Regions from separate parts of the Arthrobacter sp. SlRoot2-15 genome, predicted to be linked through region 1. Evidence: riboswitches for the same ligand, from Rfam matches in the RefSeq annotation. Region 1 holds a riboswitch; each other region holds the start of a gene.
What was found. A riboswitch is a leader RNA that binds a small molecule or an ion and turns the genes downstream of it on or off. The one in region 1 is predicted to bind S-adenosylmethionine.
Positions count from the first base shown of each region.

Region 2: it holds a riboswitch for S-adenosylmethionine, as region 1 does, so the genes downstream of both, AC6I9V_RS09615 (DUF1737 domain-containing protein) here and AC6I9V_RS14195 (aminotransferase class V-fold PLP-dependent enzyme) in region 1, are expected to answer to the same signal.
Region 3: it holds a riboswitch for S-adenosylmethionine, as region 1 does, so the genes downstream of both, metX (homoserine O-acetyltransferase MetX) here and AC6I9V_RS14195 (aminotransferase class V-fold PLP-dependent enzyme) in region 1, are expected to answer to the same signal.

Region 1 covers NZ_AP046058.1:3,071,096-3,073,404, reverse strand. The annotation lists gene hisN (histidinol-phosphatase) at 1-779, shown strand, start outside; SAM riboswitch class IV at 869-982, shown strand; gene AC6I9V_RS14195 (aminotransferase class V-fold PLP-dependent enzyme) at 1,017-2,309, shown strand, end outside.
Region 2 covers NZ_AP046058.1:2,107,595-2,109,903, forward strand. The annotation lists gene AC6I9V_RS09605 (O-succinylhomoserine sulfhydrylase) at 1-795, opposite strand, end outside; gene AC6I9V_RS09610 (rhodanese-like domain-containing protein) at 796-1,206, opposite strand; gene AC6I9V_RS09615 (DUF1737 domain-containing protein) at 1,203-1,529, opposite strand; SAM riboswitch class IV at 1,543-1,656, opposite strand; gene AC6I9V_RS09620 (hypothetical protein) at 1,875-2,309, shown strand, end outside.
Region 3 covers NZ_AP046058.1:679,774-682,082, forward strand. The annotation lists gene metX (homoserine O-acetyltransferase MetX) at 119-1,252, opposite strand; SAM riboswitch class IV at 1,264-1,379, opposite strand; gene AC6I9V_RS03200 (bifunctional o-acetylhomoserine/o-acetylserine sulfhydrylase) at 1,569-2,309, opposite strand, start outside.

The sequences.
Region 1 (2,309 bases):
TGCGCCTTGCCCATGTACTGGCAGATTCCGTAGATTCCCAGACCATGAGCCGCTTCAAGGCGCTCGACCTTCGGATCGAGACGAAGCCGGACCTGACCCCCGTCACCGACGCCGACAAGGCCGCCGAGGAATCCATCCGCGGGCAGCTGTCCCGCTCGCGCCCGCGCGACGCTGTCCTCGGCGAGGAATTCGGCAGCTCCGGCCACGGCTCGCGCCGCTGGATCATCGACCCGATCGATGGCACCAAGAACTTCGTCCGCGGCGTCCCCGTCTGGGCCACCCTGATCGCCCTCGTCGACGAGGGCGAACCCGTGGTCGGCGTCGTCAGTGCCCCCGCCCTGGGCAAGCGCTGGTGGGCGGCCAAGGGCGCCGGGGCCTACATGGGCCGGTCGCTGGCCGCGGCCACCCGGCTGAAGGTCTCCAACGTTTCCCAGCTCTCGGACGCTTCGCTGTCGTACTCTTCCCTGGGCGGCTGGAAGCAGCGCGGCAACCTGGACGAGTTCCTCGGGCTCACCGAGGAAGTCTGGCGCACCCGCGCCTACGGCGACTTCTGGTCCTACTGCCTCGTGGCCGAGGGCGCCGTCGACATCGCCTGCGAGCCGGAACTCAACCTCTACGACATGGCCGCACTGGTCCCGATTGTCACCGAAGCCGGCGGCCGCTTCACCTCCCTCGAGGGTGAGGACGGCCCCTTCGGCGGCAACGCCCTGGCCACCAACTCGATCCTGCACTCGGAAGTCCTCAAGCGCCTCAACCCGGACCTCGACGACCTGCTCTAGGCGGTCCCGCTCCAGGCCGGCCGTAACACTGGGCTTCATATTCGGGCCTTCCTTTTCCGTGCGGAGTGCCATGTCCTAGGCTCGAAGCAGGTCACGAGTGCCAGCGCGAAACCCCGGTTTGCTGGCCGGCAACCCTCCATTCGCGGCGGGGTGCCCCGGGTGACGACCTGGCCGGTCCGGAGCGGACCCGGCAAGCGCGGATCCCCTGTGAGCGGGGTCCTTTCCGAGCGAGGTCCCATGACGACTGCCACCATCCCCAGCCACCCCTCCGCCGGCGCACCGGCGCACCCCGATGCCCGGTTCGACGCCGCCAGCCGCCCGCTGTCCGCGGTCTCCGGCGCCGAAATCCAGGCCCCGCTGATCCAGGGCGGCCATGTCCGCTACGCCAACCTGGACTACGGCGCCTCCGCCCCGGCACTGTCTGTGGTTTCCGCCTACCTGAACGAGATCCTGCCGTACTACGCCAGCGTCCACCGCGGCGCCGGCTACGCCTCCCAGCTCAGCACCTCGGTTTACGAGAACGCCCGGAACATCGTCCGCGGCTTCGTCGGCGGCCGTCCGGACGACTCGGTGATCTTCACCCGGAACACGACCGACTCGCTGAACCTGCTGGCCGGCTGCCTGCCCGTCGCCGGGGGCCGGCACACCGGCGAGGTGCTGTACCTCGACATCGAGCACCACGCCAACCTGCTGCCCTGGCAGAACGTCCCGCACCGCAGCGTCGTCGCCGCCGGCACCCTGGCCGGCACGCTGGCGCGGCTGCGGGAGGAACTTGCCCACGGCGGCGTGAGCCTGCTCGCCGTCACCGGCGCCTCCAACGTCACCGGAGAAATCCTGCCGATCCGTGAACTCGCCGCGCTGGCGCACGAATACGGGGCCCGGATCGCCGTCGACGCCGCCCAACTGGCCCCGCACCGCCGCATCGACATCACCGCGGACGACGTCGACTACCTCGCCTTCTCCGGGCACAAGCTCTACGCCCCGTTCGGTGCCGGCGTACTGGTCGGCCGCCCGGACTGGCTCGACGCCGGCACACCCCACCTCGCCGGGGGCGGCGCCGTGCGGGACGCCCGGCTCGACGCCGTCAGCTGGACCACCGGACCGGCCCGCCACGAGGGCGGCTCCCCCAACGTCCTGGGCGCCGCCGCGCTGGCCCGCGCCACCGAAGTCATTGCCGCCCTCGACGAGCAGCAGTGGCATGCCCACGAGGACGCCATCCGGTCCTTCCTCGTCGAGGGACTGGAGCGAATCGACGGCGTGAGCGTCCACCACATTTTCGAGGACACCGGCCACGCGGGGAACCCGGGCACGATCGGCGTTGTGAACTTCTCGGTTGCGGGCTACGACGCCGGCCTGGTCGCCGCGTACCTGTCCGCCGAGCACGGCATCGGCCTGCGCGACGGCCGGTTCTGCGCGCACCCGCTGCTCAAGCGCCTCGGCCTGCCCGCCGGCTCCCTCCGCGCCAGCTTCGGCCTCGGCTCCCGGCTCGACGACGCGCAGCGGCTGCTGGCCGGACTCGAAGCGCTGCGG
Region 2 (2,309 bases), 960 kb from region 1:
CCGCAGGCCCATGGTCTCCAGGCCCTTGGTGAGTACCCAGGCGTTGAACGCCGAGAGCGCCGGGCCGGTGTGGCGCATAAGCTGCTTGACCGGGCCGTCGATGAACTCTTTGGTGCCCAGGATCGCGCCGCCGAGCACCCGGCCCTGGCCGTCGATGTGCTTGGTGCCGGAGTAGACGATCACGTCTCCGCCGAGTTCCCCGCAGCGCTGGAGCAGGGGGGTGGCAAAAACATTGTCGACGACGACCGTCGCGCCGGCGGCGTGCGCCAGTTCGCTCACGGCGGCGATGTCCACGATTTCCTGCATCGGGTTGGACGGGGACTCGAAGAAGACCGCCGTCGTCGGTTCCGACAGCGCCGTGCGCCACTGGTCCAGGTCCGGGCCGTCCACGAAGACCGTCTCTACGCCCCAGCGCGGAAGGATCTCGTTGAGGATCACAAAGCAGGAGCCGAACAGCGAGCGGGCCGCGACCACCCGGTCGCCGGCTGCCAGCAGCGCCCCGAGCGCGGTGAACACCGCGGACATGCCCGAGGCGGTGGCGAAGCATGCCTCGGTGCCCTCGAGCAGCCGGAGCCGCTCTTGGAACGTGGCCACCGAGGGGTTGCCGTAGCGCGAATAGACAAAGCGCTCGTCCTCGCCGGTGAAGGCACGCTCCGCCGCGGCGGCGGATTCGTAGACGAAGCCGGAGTTCAGGAAAATCGGCTCGGTGGTCTCCTGGAAACCGGTGCGGTCAAGCCCGCCGCGGACTGCCTGGGTGTCCGGGCTCCAGCCCTGGGCGTCGGGATTGAAGCCCACTTAGCGCTCGTCCCGGTTGGTCGGGAGGCCGCGGTTCTTCCAGCCATTCACGGTGCGGGCGCCGGAGGTATCCGGTTCGCCCTCGAAGCCTTCCAGGACGTTGTAGGCGGTGAAGCCGGCGGCCGTGGCGGCGGTGGCAGCCGCCACGGAGCGCGCACCGGAGCGGCAGAGGAAGATGAGGTCGGCGCCGCCGTCGTCCGGCAGCTGCGCCCGCAACTGCTCCAGGAACCCCGGGTTAGGGGAGCCGCCGGCCAGCGTCCACTGGATGAACAGCGGCTCCCGGCGTCCGCCCGCGGTCTCAGGGATGCCAATATGTGCCCACTCGCCCTCGGTGCGGACGTCCACCAGGACGGCGCCGGCCTCAATCCGCGCCCAGGCCTCCTCCGGGGTCAGGTCTCCGGCGTAGCTCACGCGTGGCCTTCGCCCTCGAACTCGACGGCGTCGAGTTCGTCCACCGCGTTGGCGACGGCGGCGTCGGCGCTGGCGATCGCGGCCGGGAGCACCACGGCTTGGGCCACGATCACGGTGCTGCCGTTGAAGGTGGCCGAGGGGCTGCCGTGCAGGACGTAGCCTTCGGCCAGCGCGGCGGAGACGCGCTCGCAGAAGGCGCGGTCGTCGGGGCCGGTGAACAGGCGGTAAGCCAGCTTCTCCTCGGCGCGGGGGCCGGCCGGGGACGGTGCGGGGGCTGTCCCGGTTGCTGTATCAGGCACAGCGGGGGCGGACGCGTCAGGCATGACGGATCTCCTTCTTTCACGCTTGCAGCTCGAATTTCGATATGCCGAGTATTCACCTGAGGCACCCCGCCGCGAAAGGGAGGGTTGCCGACCGGCCAGTCAGGGCTTGGCGCCGGGTCTCATTACTCCCGAAAAACCTAACACCTGCGACGGCGGCGGGCAGAGCCGCCGCTGTCATGTTAAGTCACTATGCGCTGGCCCGCCGATGCCGTAGGCTCACCCGTATCGCGTCTGCGGGCGGTGTGGTGGGGGCTCATTGCGCAGTCCGGCCCTGGCCGCCGCCCGGACTGTTCCCCTGGCCCTTTCGGCGAGATGCCAGCTACTTCAACGGAACCGGGGAACTCCATGAACCTGCCCATGAACCTGCGCCGCAGCGCACCAGCATCCCTCCTGATTTCAGCGGCCCTCGCGCTGGCCGGCTGCGGCCAAACGACGACGCCGGCCACGTCTCCGGCGAACACCGTCGAGCCGGGCTCAGCCGCCGCCTCGCAGGCCGCCGGCCAGTCACGTAGCGCGGCGCCAACCCCGACGCCGACGCCGAAGGCATTCACGGGGGCCGAACTGACGGCGATTATCGCGGGGCTTGCCGACGGCGAAGGGAATGCGCTTACGGTGGTGCCCGCGGAGCAGTTGGAGAAGGGCATCGAGATCTCGAAGCAGACGATGTCGGAGGCCGTGATATCCCCGGCAGAGTGCGCCGTCGTGGCGGACAGCAACGCCCAGATTCCGGCCGGCAGCACCTATGCCGGCGGTGTCGCCAAATCCACCACGGTCCAGGCC
Region 3 (2,309 bases), 2.4 Mb from region 1:
GCGCGTGTGAGTTGGGACACACGGCGTCATTCTCCACGAGTATGGCCCCGCATCCCGGCAGGCTCAACCACTAATCACGCAGGGCGTGTCTGCAAAAATGCACACAGCGGCGCTTTGGCTACGCGAAGAAGGTGCTCCGGAGCTGCCCGCTGAGCTGGCCGATTTCGGTCAGGAAGCCGTCGTGGCCGATCGGAGCTTCGATGATGTGCACCGGAACCTCACCCGGCAGGGCGGCGGCGAGTTCATCGGACTGGGCCGGGAAGTACAGCCGGTCCGAGTCCACGGCCGCCACGAAGAACTCCGCCGTGGCGCGGGAAACGGCCTGCTCCAGGGTGCCGCGGCCGCGGGTGACGTCGTGGCTCATAAGCGCCTCGGTGATGGCGATGTAGCTGTTGGCGTCGAAACGGCGCACCAGCTTGTTGCCCTGGTGATCGAGGTAGCTCTCCACCTGGTAGCGGCCCCGTCCCGCCAGCGACCCGGCCTCCAACGGCGCCTCGGCGGCCTGGGCGTTCCGTCCGAAGCGGCCGTCCAGCTCGGCGGCGGAGCGGTAGGTGATGTGGGCGATCCGGCGCGCCAGGGCCAGCCCGGCGTCCGGCTCCGGGCCGCCGTAGTAGTCGCCGCCGTTGAAATGAGGGTCCTGGCGGATGGCGAGGGTCTGGGCCTGTGCGAAGGCAATCTGCTCGGCCGTGCTGCTGGCACCGACGGAAATGACGGCGCAGCGCCGGACCCGCGCCGGGTAGCTGACCGCCCATTCCAGGGCGCGGGCTCCGCCGAGGGAGCCGCCGAGCACGGCGTACCAGCTGCCGATCCCGAGGGCGTCGGCGAGCCGGGCCTCGGCGGCGGTGCTGTCGCGAAGGGTTACCAGCGGGAAGCGGGAGCCCCACGGCCGGCCGTCCGGCGCCGGCGTTGAGGGCCCGGTGGAGCCGTAGCAGCCGCCGAGGATGTTGATGGAGACAACAAAGTACTTGTCCGTGTCCACCGGGGCGCCGGGGCCGGCCAGCTGCTCCCACCATCCCGGCTCTTCGCCGGCGCCGCGGGTGACGTGGGTGTCCCCGGTCAGGGCGTGTTCGATCAGCACCGCATTGGAGGCGTCCGCGTTTAGGGTGCCCCAGGTTTCGTAGGCGAGCGTGGCCTCCGGCAGGGTGGCGCCGGATTCCAGCACCAGGGAGCCGATCGACAGGTACTGGACGGTTCCGTCCGGGACCGCGGGCTTGTTTTCGGGTACTCCCGTACGGGAGACGGCAATCGTCATGTGGGGACCTAACCTCGCGCTTGCCCGCCGTCAGCTGACCGGCGGGCCAGGTCTTCACCCGGGGCACCCCGCCGCGGAAGGAGGGTTGCCGGCCAGCAAGCCGGGGCTGTCGCTGGCACTCATGACCTGCGTCGATTCTACGAAACACGGCGGGGCAAGCGCGAAGATTGTGACGGCCGTGTGACAGCCGGATCTTACGGCAGCCCAGTTTCCCCACCTTTGAGGCCGTGTCCGGCGGGTCGCCCCGAAAATGTCGGCGCGTCCCGCCGTCGCGCCCGCAAAGGTGGGGAATTTCGACGTCGGCTTCCGTATGACCTCAGGCGTCCTTGGCTGCCCGGAAGCCGGCGTCGAGGTCCGCAATGATGTCGTCGATGTGTTCGAGCCCCACCGACAGCCGCACCAGCCCCGGATGGACGCCGGCCACCGCCTGCTGTTCCGGCGAGAGCTGGCTGTGCGTGGTCGACGCCGGGTGGATCACCAGTGAGCGCACGTCACCGATGTTCGCCACGTGCGAGTGCAGTTCGAGGGCGTCAACGAAGCGTTTGCCGGCCTCCGCTCCCCCGGCGAGGTTGAAGGCGACGACGGCGCCCGTCCCCTTGGGCCCGTACTTGCGGCCGCGCTCGTACCAGGGGCTGGACGGCAGCCCGGCATAGGCGACGGATTCGACGTCGTCCCTGGCCTCCAGCCATTCGGCCACCCGGGTGGCGTTGGCGACGTGCCGTTCCACCCGCAGGCTCAGCGTCTCGATGCCCTGGGCGATGAGGAAGGCGTTGAACGGGGACACGGCCGAGCCGAGGTCGCGCAGCAGCTGGACCCTAGCCTTCAGGATGAAGGCCAGGTTTGCCCCCAGCGCCCCGTCCGCGCCGAGGTCCCGGGCGTAGACCAGCCCGTTGTAGGTGGGGTCCGGGGTGTTGAAGCCGGGGAAGCGCTCCGGGTCCTTGCCGAAGTCGAAGTTGCCGGAGTCGACAATCACGCCGGCGATCGCGGCGCCGTGGCCGCCGAGGTACTTGGTGGCCGAGTGGACGACGATGTCGGCGCCCCACTCGATGGGCCGGAT